DNA from 3 places in the Variovorax sp. FG153 genome. Region 2 is predicted to be linked to each of the others. Evidence: predicted binding sites of a transcription regulator. Region 2 holds the regulator's gene; each other region holds the start of a gene.
The links. The regulator HrcA, encoded in region 2, represses chaperone genes, less so after heat shock. The targets are predictions, from matches to a motif close to TTAGCACTCNNNNNNNNNGAGTGCTAA.
Positions count from the first base shown of each region.

Region 1: the regulator HrcA is predicted to act here: its motif matches at 4,505-4,531, upstream of rpoH (RNA polymerase sigma factor RpoH).
Region 3: the regulator HrcA is predicted to act here: its motif matches at 2,104-2,130, upstream of ACODT0_RS15350 (co-chaperone GroES).

Region 1 covers NZ_JBMDKG010000017.1:117,981-124,442, reverse strand. The annotation lists gene ftsY (signal recognition particle-docking protein FtsY) at 1-1,202, shown strand, start outside; gene ACODT0_RS19815 (ATP-binding response regulator) at 1,215-3,005, opposite strand; gene ACODT0_RS19810 (response regulator transcription factor) at 3,016-3,741, opposite strand; gene ACODT0_RS19805 (Mpo1 family 2-hydroxy fatty acid dioxygenase) at 3,918-4,388, shown strand; gene rpoH (RNA polymerase sigma factor RpoH) at 4,560-5,501, shown strand; gene ACODT0_RS19795 (DNA alkylation repair protein) at 5,562-6,425, opposite strand; gene ACODT0_RS19790 (SCO family protein) at 6,430-6,462, opposite strand, start outside.
Region 2 covers NZ_JBMDKG010000053.1:12,880-19,341, reverse strand. The annotation lists gene gmk (guanylate kinase) at 1-4, shown strand, start outside; gene rpoZ (DNA-directed RNA polymerase subunit omega) at 35-238, shown strand; gene ACODT0_RS35595 (RelA/SpoT family protein) at 334-2,589, shown strand; gene greB (transcription elongation factor GreB) at 2,612-3,187, opposite strand; tRNA gene ACODT0_RS35585 (tRNA-Arg) at 3,296-3,372, opposite strand; tRNA gene ACODT0_RS35580 (tRNA-Ile) at 3,443-3,519, opposite strand; gene hrcA (heat-inducible transcriptional repressor HrcA) at 3,559-4,566, opposite strand; gene ACODT0_RS35570 (NAD kinase) at 4,597-5,505, shown strand; gene recN (DNA repair protein RecN) at 5,507-6,462, shown strand, end outside.
Region 3 covers NZ_JBMDKG010000012.1:27,923-34,384, reverse strand. The annotation lists gene arsC (arsenate reductase (glutaredoxin)) at 1-336, opposite strand, end outside; gene ACODT0_RS15360 (arsenic transporter) at 370-1,656, opposite strand; gene ACODT0_RS15355 (ArsR/SmtB family transcription factor) at 1,686-2,012, opposite strand; gene ACODT0_RS15350 (co-chaperone GroES) at 2,218-2,508, shown strand; gene groL (chaperonin GroEL) at 2,540-4,192, shown strand; gene ACODT0_RS15340 (Lrp/AsnC family transcriptional regulator) at 4,277-4,792, opposite strand; gene ACODT0_RS15335 (indolepyruvate ferredoxin oxidoreductase family protein) at 4,884-6,462, shown strand, end outside.

The sequences.
Region 1 (6,462 bases), on a different contig from region 2:
CAGCGACTCCGCCGGCCGAACCTGCCCCCGCCGCGGAGAGCGCGCCCTCGCGCTCGGTGTTCTCGCCCTCGAGCTGGTTCGGCGCGAAACCGGCGGCGAAGGAAACACCGCCTCCCGCACCGGTGGAACCGCCCGCCGCACCGCCGGCGCCGGTGGCCGCGCCCCCGGTGCAACCCGTGGCGCCGGCCCCCTCCCCGGCCCCCGTCGCGGCGCCGCCCGCCGTCGACCTCCCGATCCTCGCGCCGGCCCCCGCGCCCGTGCCCGCACCGGTGCTCGAGATCGCCCCCCCGCCCGCGCCCGAACGCCGAGGCTGGCTCGACAAGCTCAAGACCGGCCTGCGCAAGACCGGCACCGGCATCCAGGCGGTGTTCGTCAATGCCCAGATCGACGACGCGCTCTACGAAGAACTCGAGTCGGCGCTGCTGATGGCCGATGCCGGCGTGAAGGCGACCGAATACCTGCTCGACGACCTGCGCCGCCGCGTGAAGAGCCAGATGGCCACCGACGCGTCGCAGGTCAAGCGGCTGCTGGCCGAAGCCATCGCCGACCTGCTGCGCCCGCTCGAGAAGCCGCTGGAGATCGGCCGCCACACGCCCACCGTGATCATGGTCGCGGGCGTGAACGGCGCGGGCAAGACCACCTCCATCGGCAAGCTCACCAAGCACCTGGCCAACGAAGGCGCCTCGGTGCTGCTGGCCGCGGCCGACACCTTCCGTGCCGCGGCGCGCGAGCAGTTGCTGGTCTGGGCCGACCGCAACACGGTGGAGATCGTGAGCCAGGAAGGTGGCGACCCTTCCGCCGTGAGCTTCGACGCGGTCAACGCCGGCAAGGCGCGCGGCAAGGACGTGGTGCTGGTCGACACCGCCGGGCGGCTGCCGACGCAGCTGCACCTGATGGACGAGCTCAAGAAGATCAAGCGCGTGGTCACCAAGGCCGACGCCACCGCGCCGCACGAGGTGCTGCTGGTGATCGACGGCAACACCGGCCAGAACGCGCTGGCGCAGGTCAAGGCCTTCGACGAGACGCTGGGCCTGACCGGGCTGGTCGTGACCAAGCTCGACGGCACGGCCAAGGGCGGCGTGCTGTGCGCGATCGCGCGCGAGCGGCCGATCCCGGTCTACTTCATCGGCGTGGGCGAGAAGCTCGAGGACCTCGAGACCTTCGACGCGCGCGAGTTCGCGCAGGCGCTGCTGGGCAACTGAAGGCCCGCCGCTTCAGCCGGCGCGCACCGCCTCGCTCATCGCCTCGAGCAACCGGTCGGCCACCACCGGCTTGAACAGCACCGGCACGCGCGACTCGCGCACGCGCTGCAGCCGGTCGGGCGAGGTCTCGCCGGTGATCAGCAGCAGCGGCGTGGCACGCCCGCCGTTGCGGCTCAGGCGCAAGCCCACGTCGAGGCCGTCGACGCCATCGGCCAGCCGGTAGTCGCACAGCAGCAGCTCGAAGGGACGGCCCTCGCCGCGCGCCTGTGCCAGCGCCCGCGCGGCCGCGGCCTCGTCGTCCACGGCCCGCGCCTCGACCGCGTGCGAGCGCAGCAGGCCGGTCATGGCCTCGCGGATCTCCTGCTCGTCGTCGAGCAGCAGCACGCGCGCGGGCAGCCGCGCCGCGCCGCGGTGGCGCTGCTCCCCGGCATCGGTCGCCGCGGCTTGCGGCGAGAAGGGCCCGGCCAATGCGCCGGCCTGCGCGTTCGCGGCCTGCACCACCAGCCGGAAGTGCGTGCCGCGGCCCAGGCGCGAATGCATCTGCACCGGATGGCCGAGCAGGCGCGAGAGACGCTGCACGATCGACAGCCCGATGCCCAGCCCGCGCGAGCGGTCGCGGCCCGGGTTGTCGACCTGGTAGAACTCCTCGAAGATCCGGCCCGACTGCTCCGGCGCGATGCCGATGCCGGTGTCGCGCACCTCGATCCACACCGTCTCGCCGCGGTCGCGCGCGATCACCGTCACGCCGCCGCTGGCGGTGTACTTGAGCGCGTTGTCCATCAGGTTCGACAGCATGCGGTGCAGCAACTGCGGATCGCTGCGCACCCACAGGCCGCTGGCGCGCACGCGCAGCTGCAGCGACTTCTGCTCGGCGCGCGCCGAGAAAGTGTGGTTGAGCGGCAGGAACAGCGCGTCGAGCTGCACCGCCTGCACCTCGGGCACGACCACGCCGGCATCGAGCCGCGACACGTCGAGCATGGTGTCGAGCGAGGCGCCGAGCGCATTCACCGCGCGCATCAGCCGCTCGGCGTTGCGGCCCTCGGGACGGTTGCGCAGTTCGTTCTCGAGCGCCGCGCCGAACAGCGCGATCGCATGCAGCGGCTGGCGCAGGTCGTGGCTGGCGGTGCCGAGGAAGCGGGTCTTCTCGAGGCTGGCCCGCTCGGTGGCCGCGATCTGCTCGCCCAGGCGCGCGGCCAGTGCCTCGTTCTCGAAGCGCAGCATCAGCGAATCGGTCAGGAGCCGGTGCTGGCGAATGCCCGCGTGCAGGGTCAGCATCAGGTAGGCCGCGCCGGCCGCGGCCAGGAACAGGTGCAGACCGTCGCCCTGCCAGGCCAGCGCGGTGATCATGCCCAGCGACATCGGCAGCGTGTAGCCGAACAGCGCCGGCTTGAGCGGCCACAGCGACTGCGAGGCGCGCGCACAGCTGCCGACGATGACCGCCATCAGCAGCGAGGTCATCGGCAGGTTGCCGGCCGGCACGACCAGCCAGGGCACGACGGCCGTGACCATGCTGACCAGCGTGACCAGGCGCGAGATCTTGCGCGCCCAGTACGGGCTCTCGACGGCCGGCCGCGCCGGGTACCAGCGCGGCGTGAAGAACACGTAGACGTCGGCCAGCACCATGCCGGCCATCCAGAACAGCAGCCGCGGGTCGTGCAGCTGCGCATAGAGGATGGCGCCGAACACCGCCACGAAGCACAGGTGGGTCAGCGTCGAGGCGCTGTAGGTGTCGTAGACCGAGGCGACGTGTTCGCGCAGCACGCGCTGGCCGAGAACGACGTCGGCGGCCGGGTCGTTCAGCACCGCGCGCCGTTCAATGCAGGGTGCTGATCAACTGGGCCCGCGAGCGCATGCCGAACAGCAGCAGGATGGTCGACACGTGGTTCTTCACCGTGCCTTCGCTCAGGTTGGCGAGCTGGGCGATCTCCTTGTTGGCCTTGCCCTCGAGCACCCACTGCAGCACCTGCATCTGGCGCGGCGTGAGTTCCTGCCAGGCGCTGGCATGGGCGAACTCGGCATAGCCCGTGAGCGCCTTCGGCACGGCCGGCGGCGGCGACTGGGCGGCATCGGGGTCGAGCAGGCCGCAGGCGCGGATGAAGCTCACCACTTCCTTCAGGTCGGCCGACTTGGGCAGGAAGGCGCTCGCGCCCAGCGCCAGCACGCCCTGCGCCAGGGTGCTGTTGCCGGTGCCGGAGAGCACCACGATGCGGGCCTCGGGATAGCGCAGGCGGAACTCGGCCAGGCCGCTCAGGCCATGGGTGTCGGGCAGCGCGAGGTCGAGCAGCACCAGGCCGATGGCGTCCTGGTGCGCCTCGTAGAGCTTGAGCGCGTCGGCGACGTTGCCGGCCTCGTAGACCTCGATCGCGGCGCCCGAGGAGGTCGCCTGGGCCTGGACCAGCGCGCAGACGCCGAGCCGCAGCAGGTCGTGGTCGTCGACCACCAGGATCGCGGTACGGCCGCGCGGCGCGATGCCGGCCTGCGCCGCCGAGGACGGGGGAGTGGAGGAGGAAGAGGGATCGAGCGGAGCCACGCGCCGCATCTTAGCGATGCCCCCAGGGGGCGACAGTGCCGGAAGTCATGCTAGTCCCAGCGGCGGCCGCTCGATGTAATGCTATTGTTTGTATAGCACTTGCCAGCGAGGCCAGCGCGGGGCACCATCGGCGGATTCCATCGCGGGCCGCGACGAACGGCCCGCACGAGCCACGGAGACACGCCATGCCGCACACCGCCACCGCCCACGCGCCCGAGGCCGCCAGCGACCGCAAGGTCGATCGCCTGCTCGCCCACTACGAACAGAGCCACCGGCACCCGACCAACGAACTGATCCACTTCGTGGCGATCCCCGCGATCATGGTCAGCCTGGTCGGGCTGATCTTCGCGATCCATCCCTGGGCTGCCTATGCCTTCCTGCTGGCCAGCCTCGTCTACTACCTGACGCTGCGCTCGCCGGTCTTCCTGCTCGCGATGGGCCTCCAGACCGCCATCCTGCTGGCGCTGGTCCATGCCATGGGCAGCCTTGTGTTGCCGATTTCCGCCGCCATCTTCGTGGTGGCGTGGATCTTCCAGTTCATCGGCCACAAGATCGAGGGACGGAAACCTTCGTTCTTCGAAGACATCCAATACCTCTGGGTCGGGCCGCTGTTCGTGGTGTCCAAGCTGCTGCTGAAGCTGGGCATCCGCTGGTAAGTACCCGCTTACGGGGCTTTGCCGGCCGCAAGTCGGACAAGACCGCGGTCCTTCGGGGCCGCTGGCCGACAGTCCCTGCCTATCGGCCCGATAGAGACTTTAGGGGAACCCTTGCCTTAGCACTCCCTCTAACCGAGTGCTAATATGGCCAATACGAAGGAGTTTCCCCTGATGACATCCCTGTCTGGAGCCTCTGCCAACCAGCTCGCCGTCGCCAACCCCTGGTCGATGGTGCCCCCGCTGGGTAACCTGGATGCTTATATTTCGGCCGCCAACCGACTGCCGCTGCTCACCCTCGAGGAAGAGCAGGGCTTCGCCCGCCGTTTGCGCGACCACAACGACCTCGAAGCGGCCGGTGCGCTGATCCTCTCGCACCTGCGCCTCGTGGTGTCCATCTCCCGCCAGTACCTGGGCTACGGGCTGCCGCACGGCGACCTGATCCAGGAGGGCAACGTCGGCCTGATGAAGGCCGTGAAGCGTTTCGACCCCGACCAGGGCGTGCGGCTGGTGAGCTACGCCATGCACTGGATCAAGGCCGAGATCCACGAGTACATCCTGAAGAACTGGCGCATGGTCAAGGTCGCGACGACCAAGGCCCAGCGCAAGCTGTTCTTCAACCTGCGCTCGATGAAGCAGGGCTTCAAGGCCGACTCGGCCGCGGCCGACACCGGCACGCACCGCGAAACGCTGAGCGCCGACGAGGTGACGCAGATGGCCGCGCGCCTGAACGTGAAGCCCGAGGAAGTGCTCGAGATGGAAACCCGGCTGTCGGGCGGCGACGTGCTGCTCGACCCGAGCCCGAACGACGACGGCGAGGAAGCCTTCGGCCCGATCGCCTACCTGGCCGACGCGACGCAGGAACCGACCGCGCTGCTCGAATCGCAGCAGCGCGACCGCCTGTCGAGCGACGGCATCGCGACCGCGCTCGAGGCCCTCGACGCACGCAGCCGCCGCATCGTGGAAGAGCGCTGGCTCAAGGTCAACGACGACGGCTCGGGCGGCATGACGCTGCACGACCTGGCCGCGGTCTATGGCGTGAGCGCCGAGCGCATTCGCCAGATCGAAGTGGCCGCGATGAAGAAGATGAAGAAGGCGCTGGCCGACTACGCCTGATCGGCTTTTTCCGCCCCTTCGAACGAGCCCGGCCCCGCGCCGGGCTTTTTCTTGGGGCGTTCAGCCCGAGGTCTTGGCGAGGGTGCGCAGCGCGCGCTTGGCGATGTAGCGCGTCTCGGCCACGTTCGATTCCTTCACCCAGCGCGCGCACACGCCGTCGACCCACTCCGCCTGCGTCTTGCTCGCGTCGTTGAGCCAGTTGGCGACCGAGTTCTGCACGTAGCGGCTGCCGTCGGCGCGCAGCGGCTCCAGCAGCGGCAGCGCGCGCCAGGGCTCGGCCTTCAGCGCCTCGATCTGCGCGCACCACACGCCGCGCGGGCGCGTGAGTTCGCTCGCGAAGCGGCGGATGTTGGGATCGTCGTCGCGCACCCACGGCTGCAGCAGCGCGAGCGCCTCGTCGAGCGAGCCGACGACCGCGTCGCGCACCGCCATCCAGGCGATCTCGCGCACGCCGAAGTGCGGATCGGCCGCGAAGCGCCGCACCGCCTCGAGCTGGCCGGCCAGCGGCAATTGCGACAGCGTGACCCACTGCGCCGCCCAGCAGCGCGCGACGTCGCTGGCATGCGTGGCGAGCCGGTGCGCAACGGCGTCGCGTTCGTCGTGCAGCGCGGCGAGGTCGTACAGCGCCCGCGCGATGTGGCCGTGCCGCTGCATCGGCTTGAAGGCACTCAGCATCGCCAGCGTGTCGACCAGCCGCTCGCTCGCCGCGTCGAGGCCGATGTGGCCCGCCACGCTGCGCGCCAGCTGCGGCAGTTCGAGCGCGAGGAATTCGTTGAGGTTGACGGTCTCGATCAGCCCGTCGTTGAGGGCGCGCAACACCTCGGGCGGAATCAGCGCGATGCGGAACGCGCCCTTGCGCGCCTTCAGGTGCGCGACCGCCGCGATGGCCGCGGCGAGGCTCTCGGCCTCCGTGCCGCTCGCCATGGCCTCAGGCCGCCAGCAGGGTCTTGATGTCGGCCAC
Region 2 (6,462 bases):
CTGATTCCTCGCTCACCGACCGAAAGATTCCATCATGGCCCGCATCACCGTCGAAGACTGCCTGCAGCAGATCCCCAACCGCTTCCAGCTCGTGCTCGCCGCGACCTACCGCGCGCGCATGCTGAGCCAGGGCCATGCCCCGAAGATCGAAAGCAAGAACAAGCCGGCCGTGACCGCGCTGCGCGAGATCGCCGAAGGCAAGATCGGCCTGGAAATGCTCAAGAAGGTTCCCGGCTGATTGCTGACGCAGGCTTGCAACGGAAAAGCACCGCGACGCGGTGCTTTTTTTACGCCTGATCACGTCCACACAGCGGTCACGCTAAAGTGATAGCCATGAGCGCGGTCGCAAAATCTCAGTCCCATGCCCCTGCGGGCACGCCGAAGCCGAGCCCGGCGGCGCTGAATGCGGCCGCCGCCAGCTTCGCGGCCCTGACGGCCAGGCTCGACTACCTGAGCCCCGAAGACACCGAACTGGTCCGCCGCGCCTACCGTTTCGCCGACGAGGCCCACCTGGGCCAGCTGCGCAACAGCGGCGAGCCCTACATCACCCACCCCATCGCCGTGGCGGCGCAATGCGCCGAGTGGAAGCTCGACGCGCAGGCCCTGATGGCCGCCCTGCTGCACGATGCCATCGAGGACTGCGGCGTCACCAAGCCCGAACTGATCGAGCGCTTCGGCGCGCCGGTGGCCGAGCTGGTCGATGGCCTCACCAAGCTCGACAAGCTGCAGTTCAACACGCGCGAGGAGAACCAGGCCGAGTCCTTCCGCAAGATGCTGCTGGCGATGGCGCGCGACGTGCGCGTGATCCTGGTCAAGCTGGCCGACCGCACGCACAACATGCGCACGCTGGCCGACGCGCCGCGCGAGAAATGGGCCCGGATCTCGCGCGAAACGCTCGACATCTACGCACCCATCGCGCACCGGCTCGGCCTCAATCAGACGTACCGCGAGTTACAGGAACTGTCGTTCCGGCACCTCAAACCGTGGCGCTATGCAACGTTGGCCAAGGCCGTGGCCAAGGCGCGCGGTCGCCGGCGCGACCTGATCCAGAAGGTGCAGCGCGAGGTCGAGACCGCCTTCGCCGCCGCCAACATGACGCTGCGGATCGCGGGGCGCGAGAAGACGCTCTATTCGATCTACCGCAAGATGGAGGAAAAGCACCTGAGCTTCGCCCAGGTCACCGACATCTACGGCTTCCGGCTGATCGTGCCGAACGTGATCGCCTGCTACACCGGCCTGGGCATCCTGCACCAGATGTACAAGCCGCTGCCGGGCAAGTTCAAGGACCACATCGCGATCGCCAAGCTCAACGGCTACCAGTCGCTGCACACCACACTGGTGGGCCCGGCGGGCGTCAGCGTCGAGTTCCAGTTGCGCACCGACGCCATGCACGTGGTGGCCGAGTCGGGCGTGGCGGCGCACTGGCTCTACAAGGCCGCGGACCCGAGCACGGCCAGCAACGACCGCCTGGGCACCAAGTGGCTGCAGTCGCTGCTCGACATCCAGGACGAGACGCGCGACGCCGCGGAGTTCTGGGACCACGTCAAGGTCGACCTGTTCCCCGACGCCGTCTACGTCTTCACGCCCAAGAGCCAGATCATGGCGCTGCCGCGCGGCGCGACCGTGGTCGACTTCGCCTACGCGATCCACAGCAACATCGGCGACCACACCTCGGCCGCGCGCATCAACGGCGACCAGGTGCCGCTGCGCACCGAGCTCAAGAACGGCGACGTGGTCGAGGTGATCACCGCGCCGGTCTCCACGCCCAATCCGGCCTGGCTCGGCTTCGTGCGGACCGGCCGTGCGCGCTCGAAGATCCGCCACTACCTCAAGACCCTGGCCCACGCCGAATCCGAAGGCCTGGGCGAGAAGCTGCTGGCGCAGGCCCTGCGCGCCGAAGGCCTGAGCAAGCTGCCCGAGGACGATGCGGAGCACCAGCCGCTGTGGGAAAAGCTGCTGCGCTTCACCGGCAACCGCACGCGCGCCGAACTGCTGACCGACATCGGCCTGGGCAAGCGCATCGCGAGCATCGTGGCCAAGCGGCTGATGGCGCTCATGGCCGAGCTCGGCGAGCGCCCCGACGCGCTGCTGTTGAGCCGCGAGCGCTTCATCTCGCACGAAACCATCTCGCAAGGCGCGGTCACGCTCGACGGCAGCGAGAACTCGTCGGTGCGCTTCGCGCTGTGCTGCCGCCCGATCCCGGGCGACCCGATCGTGGGCTACCTCGGCCACGGCGAGGGCCTGGTGGTGCACACCGAGGCCTGCGGCGTGGGCCAGCGCCTGCGCCACAAGGACAGCGAACGCTTCTTCGCGGTCGAGTGGGCTGACGAACCGACGCGCGCCTTCGAAACCGGCGTGATCATCACCGTGCGCAACGACAAGGGCGTGCTGGCGCGCGTGGCCGCCACGCTGGCCGATGCCGAAGCCGACATCACCCACGTCGAGATGGCCGACGAGACGCCGCAGGATTCGACCGATCTGCGCTTCGTGATCGCGGTGCGCGATCGCTCGCACCTCGATGCGGTGCTGCGTTCGGTGCGCCGGACCACCTCGGTGCTGTCCGCCGCGCGCAGCGTTCCCGCGTCCTGATTCCGCGCCTGCGGCGCAGCCTCTATGCGGCGCCTGGCTCCGGCGCCGGATAGACGACCGACAGCAACTCGACCTCGTGCGTGCCGCCCGGCGTCACGAGCTTGACCACGTCGCCCTCCCGCGCCTTCAGCAGCGCCCGCGCGATCGGCGAGATCCAGCTGACCTGCGACTGCGCGCTGTCGGCCTCGTCGATGCCGAGGATCGTCACGCTGCGCTCGTCGCCGTTCTCGTCCGCATAGCGCACCGTGGCGCCGAAGAAGACCTGGTCGCTGCCGTGGTGCACGGAGGGGTCGGTCACCTCGGCGATCTCGAGGCGCTTGGTGAGGAAGCGGATACGGCGGTCGATCTCGCGCAGCCGCTTCTTGCCGTAGAGGTAGTCGCCGTTCTCCGAGCGGTCGCCGTTCTTGGCGGCCCAGTGCACGGCCTCGACCACCTTGGGCCGCTCCTCGTCCATCAGGTGCAGCAACTCGGTCCGCAGCCGCTCGTAGCCCGCCGGCGTGATGTAGTTCTTGCCGCCCGCGGGCAGCGGCGGCATAGCGCCGTCGGCGCCATCGTCGTCCGCGTCGGAATCCATTTCCTTGGTGAATGCCTTGTTCAAGCGACGCCTTTCGGAGATCGAAAGAAAAGCGTGGCGTCCGCCGTGCACGGACGAGCCCCGCACCAAAAAGAAAAGGGTCAACTCGTTTCCGAGTTGACCCTTGAAGAGTGGTGCGGCTGGCAGGAATTGAACCCACGACCCCTTGGTTCGTAGCCAAGTACTCTATCCAACTGAGCTACAGCCGCACAGCTTGCGATCATAGCACGTATTTTTGGGACCTTTCCGATTCGTCGAAACAAATCTCAAAAATACGGGTGGTAGGCCGTGCTGGGCTTGAACCAGCGACCAACGGATTATGAGTCCGCTGCTCTAACCAACTGAGCTAACGGCCCACGTGGACCCGATTCTATTCGCGCCGAAAAGGCGCCCCGCTACTTGCGGTGGCTCAGCGCGTTGCTGACCAGCCTCGAGGTGATGTCGACGATCTGGATCATGCGCTCGTAGGGCATGCGCGTCGGGCCGATCACGCCCAGCGTGCCCACGACCTGGCCGTCGACCTCGTAGTTGGCGCTGACGATGGACAGCTCCTCGACCGGCACCACCTGGCTCTCGCCGCCGATGAAGATGCGCACGCCCTCGGCCTTGCTCGACACGTCGAGCAGCCGCATCAGCTGCGCCTTCTGCTCGAAGAGCTCGAAGGCGCGCCGCAGCTGCCCCATGTCGCTCGAGAAATCGCTGACCGCGAGCAGGTTGCGCTCGCCCGAGATCACGACGTCGTCTTCCTGCGATTCGCTCAGCACGTCCGAGCTGACCTTCACGGCCGCCTGCATCAGCGCCGCGATCTCGCCGCGCAGCGTGTCGACCTCGGACTGCAGCCGGTCGCGCACCTGCTCGATCGTCAGGCCCGCGTAGTGGGCGTTGATGTAGTTCGCGGCCTCGACCAGCTGCGACTGCGAGTAATCGGCCTCGGGAAAGATCACGCGGTTCTGCACGTCGCCCTCGGGCGAGACGATGATCACCAGCAGCCGGCGGTCCGACAGGCGCAGGAACTCGATCTGCTTGAACACCGACGAACGCCGTGGCGCCATCACCACGCCGACGAACTGCGAGAGGTTCGACAGCAGGTGCGCCGCATTGGCGATCACGCGCTGCGGCTGGTCGGGCGCGAGGCTCGGCGCGGCCAGGTGCTCGCGCTGCGCGGTGAGCATGGTGTCGACGAAAAGCCGGTAGCCGCGCGCCGTGGGCACGCGGCCGGCCGAGGTGTGCGGACTGGCGATCAGCCCGAGCGCCTCGAGGTCCGACATCACGTTGCGGATGGTCGCGGGCGAGAGGTCCAGGCCCGAGGAACGCGAGAGCGTTCGCGAGCCGACCGGCTGGCCATCGGCGATGTAGCGCTCGACGAGCGTCTTGAGCAGCAACTTGGCGCGGTCGTCCAGCATTGCAAGATTTTAGTGTTGTAATTTGTAGCCATGACTTCCCCCTTTCGTCACGTCGCGCTGATCGGCAAATACCAGGCTTCCGGTGCCCGGTGCGGCGAGCGCGACAGCGTGATGGAAGGCATCGCGAGCTTCCTCGAATCTCAAGGCTGCAAGGTCTACGTCGAGCAACCGCGCGGCGACGACGAACCGGCCCAGGCGCTGCCCACCGGCGACCGCTACGAAGCCCTCACGGTCGAGCAGATCGGCCAGCAGTGCGACCTCGGCCTGGTGGTTGGCGGCGACGGCACCATGCTCGGCATCGGCCGGCAGCTCGCGGCCTTCGGCATTCCGCTGATCGGCATCAACCGGGGCCGGCTCGGCTTCATCACCGACATCCCGCTCGACAACTACCAGGCCACGCTGATCCCGATGCTGGCCGGCGAATACGAGGAAGACCACCGCAGCCTGATGCACGCGCAGGTGATGCGCGACGGCGCCGTGGTGTTCGACGCGCTCGCGATGAACGACGTGGTGGTCAACCGCGGCGCGACCTCGGGCATGGTCGAGCTGCGGGTGTCGGTGGGCAAGCATTTCGTGGCCAACCAGCGCGCCGACGGCCTGATCATCGCGTCGCCCACGGGCTCGACGGCCTATGCGCTGTCGGCCGGCGGGCCGCTGCTGCATCCGGCGGTGCCGGGCTGGGTGCTGGTGCCGATCGCGCCGCACACGCTGTCGAACCGCCCGGTGCTGCTGCCCGATGCCGACGAGATCGTGATCGAGCTCGTGGGCGGGCGCGACGCCAGCGCGAATTTCGACATGCAATCGCTGGCCTCGCTCGCGATCGGCGACCGCGTGGTGGTGCGCCGCTCCGATTTCCGGGTGCGTTTCCTGCATCCGCGCGGCTGGAGCTATTTCGACACGCTGCGCAAGAAACTGCATTGGAACGAAGGAGGTTCCTGAGATGGCGCTCAGACGCATCGCACTGCGCGATTTCGTGATCGTGCGATCCCTGGAGATCGATCTGTCCGACGGCTTCACGGTGCTGACCGGCGAAACCGGCGCGGGCAAATCCATCCTGATCGACGCGCTGCAGCTCGCGCTCGGCAACCGCGCCGATGCGGGCGCGGTGCGCGAAGGCGCCGAGCGGCTCGACGTGAGCGCGGAGTTCGACCACGACCCGACCTTCGTGGCCTGGCTCGACGAAGGCGGCTTCGAGGCGGGCGATGCCCTGCTGCTGCGCCGCACCGTCGACCTGCAGGGCCGCAGCCGCGGCTGGATCAACGGCAGCCCCGCCACCGCGACGCAACTGCGCGACATCGGCGACCGGCTGCTCGACATCCATGGCCAGCATGCCTGGCAAAGCCTCACGCGGCCCGACGCGGTGCGCGGCCTGCTCGATGCCTACGCGGGCGTGCGCACCGATGCGCTCGACGCCGCCTGGCACGGCTGGCGCCAGGCGCTGTCCGCGCTCGAGCAGGCGCGCGGCACGCAGGATTCGCTGCAGCGCGAGCGCGAGCGGCTGCAGTGGCAGATCTCGGAGGTCGCGAAGCTCGCGCCCGGCGCCGACGAATGGGAAGAACTGTCGGGCAGCCACACGCGCATCTCGAACGCGCAGGCGCTGATCGATGCCGCCCAGGGCGCCAGCCACGCGCTCGAGGACGAGGACAACGGCGCGCTGGCCGCGCTCTCGCGCGCGGTCACGCTGCTGCAGAACTGCGAACACATCGAGCCCGAGTTCCGCGCGCTCGGCGAGGTGCTGTCCTCCAGCATCGCGCAGGCCGCCGACGCCGCGCACTCGCTGCACGGCTACCTGCGCGACGCCGACACCGACCCGCAGCGGCTGGCCGAGCTCGACGAACGCATGAGCCTGTGGATGTCGCTGGCGCGCCGCTACAAGCGCCCGCCGGCCGAACTGCC
Region 3 (6,462 bases), on a different contig from region 2:
CACGGCCTCCGATGGCCGGCACAGGCGCGTGCCCAACGGCGTGACGACGATCGGGCGGTTGATGAGGATCGGATGCGCGAGCATGAAGCCGATCAGCTCCGCATCGGTCCACTTCGCATCGGCCAGCCCGAGCTCGTCGTGGGGCGTGCCCTTCTGGCGCAGCAGGTCGCGCACGCCGATGCCCATGTCGGCGACCAGTTGCTCGAGCGTTGCGCGGCTCGGCGGATGCTTGAGGTACTCGATGACGGTCGGCTCCTCGCCGCTGTTGCGGATCAGCGCGAGCACGTTGCGCGACGTGCCGCAGTCGGGGTTGTGATAGATCGTGATGTCGCTCATGGAAGGGAGGGATGTCGCTGGTGAGAAAGCAGATCAGCCGAAGCTCAGGCGCAGTGCGAGCGCGGCGAGGGTCAGGGCGAGCACGGGCACCGTCATGACGACGCCCACCTTGAAGTAGCAGTCCCAGCCGATGGTGGTGCCCTTCTTCGCGAGCACATGCAGCCACAGCAAGGTGGCGAGGCTGCCGATCGGCGTGATCTTCGGGCCCAGGTCGCAGCCGATGACGTTGGCGTAGACCATCGCCTCCTTCACCACGCCGGTGGCGCCCGAGGCATCGATGGAGAACGCGCCGACCAGCACCGTCGGCATGTTGTTCATCACGGAGGACAGCACGGCCGCCAGGAAACCCGTGCCCAGGGCCGCGCCCCAGATGCCGCCTTGCGCGAACACGTCGAGCAGCGTCGAGATCCGCTCGGTCAGGCCGGCATTGCGCAGGCCGTAGACCACCAGGTACATGCCCAGCGAGAACACGACGATCTGCCAGGGCGCGCCGCGCAGCACCTTGCGCGTGGCAATGACCTCGCCGCGGGCCGCCACGGCCAGCAGCAGCAGCGCGCCAACGGCCGCCACGGCGCTGACCGGCACGCCCAATGGCTCGAGGCCGAAGAAGCCGACGAGCAGCAGCACCAGCACGACCCAGCCCGCGCGGAAGGTGGCCGGGTCGCGAATGGCATCGGCCGGGCGCTTGAGGCGGCTGGCGTCGTAGCGCGCGGGGATGTCGCGACGAAAGTAGAGCAGCAAGGCCAGCAGGCTGGCGACCACCGCAACGAGGTTGACCGGCACCATCACCGCCGCATAGGCGCTGAAACCGATCCCGAAGAAGTCGGCCGAGACGATGTTGACGAGATTCGACACGATCAGCGGCAGGCTCGCGGTGTCGGCGATGAAGCCCGCCGCCATCACGAAAGCCAGGGTGGTGGCCGGCGTGAAGCCCAGCGCCACCAGCATGGCCATCACGATCGGCGTGAGGATCAGCGCGGCGCCGTCGTTGGCGAACAGCGCCGAGACGGCCGCGCCCAGCAGCACGATGAAGGCGAACAGCCGGCCGCCGCTGCCGCCGCCCCAGCGCGCGACGTGCAGCGCGGCCCATTCGAAGAAGCCGGCCTCGTCGAGCAGCAGGCTGATGACGATCACGGCGATGAAGGTCCCGGTGGCATTCCAGACGATCTGCCAGACCCGCACGACGTCGGGCGGATGCACCACGCCGAGGGCCAGGGCCACCAGCGCGCCCAGCGCGGCGCTCCATCCGATGCCGAGGCCGCGCGGCTGCCAGATGACGAGCACCAGGGTCGCGAGAAAGATGAGAACGGCGGTGAGCATGGGGCGAGCAAACGATGCGGTGCCGACCGTCAGCAGTCGCAGGACGCGCCTTGCGCATCGACCCCGCAGGGCTGCCCCTGGCAGCAGTTCTCGCTCAGATAGGCCAGCAGCCCGTTCATCCGGTCGAACGAGGCGCGGTAGATCAGGTGGCGCCCCTGCCGCTCCTGCGACACCAGGCCCGCGCGGCCCAGCTCCTTGAGATGGAACGACAGGCCCGTGGCCGGAACGCCCAGCGTTTCGGTCAGCGCGCCAGGCGTCATGCCCTGCGGGCCGGCCACGACCAGGGCGCGAAACACGCGCAGGCGCACGCTCTGGGCAAGTGCCATCAGGGAACGGATGACGACTTCTTCTTCCATACTTCAATCATCGTTGAAATATTGAATCGTGGCAACCGACTTCCGGCTCGGCCCGCTCCGGCGCTTGAAACCCCGGCGATTGCCCTTATGATTAGCACTCGCTGTGGTTGAGTGCTAACAAGCCTCGCCTCCAGTCGACGGGCAACCGGTCCTGCGGGATGGGCGCCCAAAAAACCACCACCCAGTTTCTTATCCAGGAGATGCAATGAAACTTCGTCCTTTGGCCGATCGCGTGATCGTCAAGCGTGTTGACAGCGAAACCAAGACTGCCTCGGGCATCGTCATTCCCGACGCCGCCGCCGAAAAGCCCGATCAGGGTGAAGTCCTGGCCGTGGGCCCGGGCAAGCGCAACGACAAGGGCGAACTGGCCGCACTGACCGTCAAGGTCGGCGACCGCGTCCTGTTCGGCAAGTACAGCGGCCAGACCGTCAAGGTCGGCGGCGACGAACTGCTGGTCATGAAGGAAGACGACCTGTTCGCGGTCGTCGAGAAGTAATTCAACAGATCCCCATTCGGAGTAATAGAACATGGCAGCAAAAGACGTAGTCTTCGGCGGTGAAGCCCGCGCACGCATGGTCGAGGGTGTGAACATCCTGGCCAACGCGGTCAAGGTCACCCTGGGCCCCAAGGGCCGCAACGTGGTGCTCGAGCGCTCGTTCGGCGCCCCCACCGTGACCAAGGACGGTGTGTCGGTCGCGAAGGAAATCGAACTCAAGGACAAGCTGCAGAACATGGGCGCCCAGCTCGTGAAGGAAGTGGCTTCCAAGACTTCGGACAACGCCGGTGACGGCACCACCACCGCGACCGTGCTGGCACAAGCCATCGTGCGCGAAGGCTTCAAGTACGTGGCCGCCGGCATCAACCCGATGGACCTGAAGCGCGGCATCGACAAGGCCGTGACGGCCCTGGTCGAAGAGCTGAAGAAGGCTTCGAAGCCCACCACCACGTCGAAGGAAATCGCTCAAGTCGGCTCGATCTCGGCCAACAGCGACGAAACCATCGGCAAGCTCATCGCCGACGCGATGGACAAGGTCGGCAAGGAAGGCGTGATCACCGTCGAAGACGGCAAGTCGCTGGACAGCGAACTGGACGTCGTCGAAGGCATGCAATTCGACCGCGGCTACCTGTCGCCCTACTTCATCAACAACCCCGAGAAGCAATCGGCGCTGCTCGACAACCCCTTCGTGCTGCTGTTCGACAAGAAGATCAGCAACATCCGTGACCTGCTCCCCACGCTGGAACAAGTCGCCAAGGCCGGTCGTCCGCTGCTGATCATTGCCGAAGAAGTCGAGGGCGAAGCCCTGGCGACGCTGGTCGTGAACACGATCCGCGGCATCCTGAAGGTCGTGGCCGTCAAGGCGCCTGGCTTCGGCGACCGCCGCAAGGCCATGCTCGAAGACATCGCCATCCTGACGGGCGGCAAGGTCATCGCCGAAGAAGTCGGCCTGACCCTCGAGAAGGTGACGCTGGCCGACCTGGGCCAGGCCAAGCGCATCGAAGTGGGCAAGGAAAACACCATCATCATCGACGGCGCCGGCGCTGCTGCCGACATCGAAGCCCGCGTGAAGCAAGTGCGCGTGCAGATCGAGGAAGCCACGAGCGACTACGACCGTGAAAAGCTGCAAGAGCGCGTGGCCAAGCTGGCCGGCGGCGTTGCGGTGATCAAGGTCGGCGCCGCCACCGAAGTCGAAATGAAGGAAAAGAAGGCTCGCGTCGAAGACGCCCTGCACGCCACCCGCGCTGCAGTGGAAGAAGGCGTGGTTGCCGGTGGTGGCGTGGCCCTGCTGCGCGCCAAGCAAGCCGTGGGCGACAAGGTCAAGGGCGACAACGCCGACCAGGACGCCGGCATCAAGCTGGTGCTCAAGGCCATCGAAGCCCCCCTGCGCGAAATCGTGAACAACGCCGGCGGCGAAGCCTCGGTGGTCGTTAACGCGGTGCTGGCCGGCAAGGGCAACTACGGCTTCAATGCCGCCAACGACTCGTACGGCGACATGCTCGAGCTGGGCATCCTGGACCCGACCAAGGTGACCCGCACCGCGCTGCAGAACGCCGCCTCGGTGGCCTCGCTGCTGCTGACGACCGAAGCCATGGTGGCTGACGCTCCGAAGGACGAAGCTCCTGCCGGCGGCGGCATGCCCGACATGGGCGGCATGGGTGGCATGGGCGGCATGGGCATGTAATTGCCTCTCGCCCGGCGAGCGCTTCGGCGTTCGGCGGGCGGGTCGTCCAGACACGAAGAAGGCCGGGGTTCGCCCCGGCCTTTTTCATTTCGAGCGCCGTCTCGGCCCCGCCGCGGTCGACGCCATGTCGATCGGCAGCGGCGCATCGGCCTTGACCTCGCGCAGCACGATCGCCGAGCGCACGTGCGTCACGCCGGCCTGCTCGAACAGCGTGGTGTGCAGGAACTGCTCGTAGTGCTTGATGTCGGGCACCAGCACCGTGAGGATGTAGTCGGCCGGCCCGGTGGCCGAGGCGCAGCGCACCACCTGCGGACTCGCGGCCACGGCGCGCTCGAAGTCGCGCACCTTGGCCTCGCTGTGGCGGTCGAGGTTCACCTCGGTCACGGCCGCGAGGTTCAGCCCCACCTTCTCGCGGTCGACGATCACCGTGTAGCCGCGGATCACGCCGCTGGCCTCCATGTCCTTGATGCGGCGCCAGCAGGGCGTGGGCGACAGTCCCACCGCGTCGGCGATCTGCTGCACGGTCTGGCGCGCGTCGCGCTGCAGTTCGTCGAGGATGCGCAGCGAATGATGGTCGAGAGGAATAAATTCGTCGTTCATGGCGATTTTCGAGATGGATATTCCTGATTACAGGGTCACCCTGTAGTGATTCAAGAGAATATTCCTCCTGAGCGAGAACAACAATCTCGCAATGAATTCGAATGACCTCTCTTCGGCCGCAGCCCCCACCCGCGCCGCCGAAACCGCCGCCACGACCACCCTCGCCCGTCCGGGCTACCAGCTCGCCGACAACCTCTGGGCGAACTCGGGCGTGGTCTTCCTCACCGGCACGCAGGCGCTGGTGCGCCTCTTGTGCATGCAGCGCCAGCGCGATGCCGCGCGCGGCCTCGACAGCCGCGGCTTCGTCAGCGGCTACCGCGGCTCGCCGCTCGGCATGGTCGACCAGGCGATCTGGAAGGCCGGCAGCCGCTTCGAGCAGGAGGGCGTGCGCTTCGTGCCCGCCATCAACGAGGAACTGGCCGCCACCCAGGTGCTCGGCACCCAGCGCGTGGAGTCCGACCCCGAGCGCGAGGTCGATGCCGTGTTCGGCATGTGGTACGGCAAGGGCCCGGGCGTGGACCGCGCGGGCGACGCCATCAAGCACGGCAATGCCTACGGCGCCTCGCCCAACGGCGGCGTGCTGGTGGTGGCGGGCGACGACCACGGCTGCGTGTCCTCGTCGATGCCGCACCAGTCCGACCAGGCCTTCGCGGCCTGGAGCATGCCGGTGGTGCAGCCGGCGAACGTGGCCGAACTGGTGGAGTTCGGGCTCTACGGCTACGCGCTCTCGCGCTACTCGGGCACCTGGGTCGGCATGCCGGCGCTGTCGGAGGTGGTCGAGAGCTCGAGCACGGTCGACCTCGACCTGATCCTCGCGCGCAGCGCCGCCTGGCTCGATGCCGACGGCGTGCGCGAGGCCACCGGCCATCGCGCGCCGGCCGACGGCCTGCACTACCGCTGGCCCGACCTGCCCTCGCTGCGCATCGAGTCGCGGCTGGCCGACAAGCACGAGGCGGTGGCCGCGTTCGCGCGCGTCAACAGCATCGACCGCGTGGCGGTCGAGAGCCCCGAGGCCCGCGTCGGCATCGTGACCTGCGGCAAGGCGCACTACGACCTGATGGAGGTGCTGCGCCGGCTCGAGATCTCGACCGAGCGCCTGGCCGCGGCCGGCGTGCGCATCTACAAGGTGGGCCTGAGCTTTCCGCTCGAGCAGACCCGCATGCGCGCCTTCACCGCGGGCCTGGCCGAGGTGCTGGTGATCGAGGAGAAAGGCGCCTTCGTCGAGAACCAGCTGCGCGAGATGTTCTACAACGCGCCGGCCGACGAACGCCCGGCGCTGGTCGGCAAGCACGACCGCGACGGCCGCCCCTTCATCTCGGCGCTCGGCGAGCTGCGGCCCTCGCGACTGATCGAGCGCGTGGCCGAATGGCTCGAGCGCCACGTCGGCGGCGCCGACGGCATCGGCCGCCCGACCGAGCGCGTGCGCGACTTCACGCCGCCCGACCTGCTGGCCAACGCCAGCGATGCCGTGAAGCGCCTGCCCTACTTCTGCGCCGGCTGCCCGCACAACACCAGCACCAAGGTGCCCGAGGGCTCGACCGCGCGCGCCGGCATCGGCTGCCACTTCATGGCCAGCTGGATGGAGCGCGGCACCGCGGGCCTGGTGCAGATGGGCGGCGAAGGCGTGGACTGGATCTCGCATTCCAAGTTCACGCGCGTGCCGCACGTGT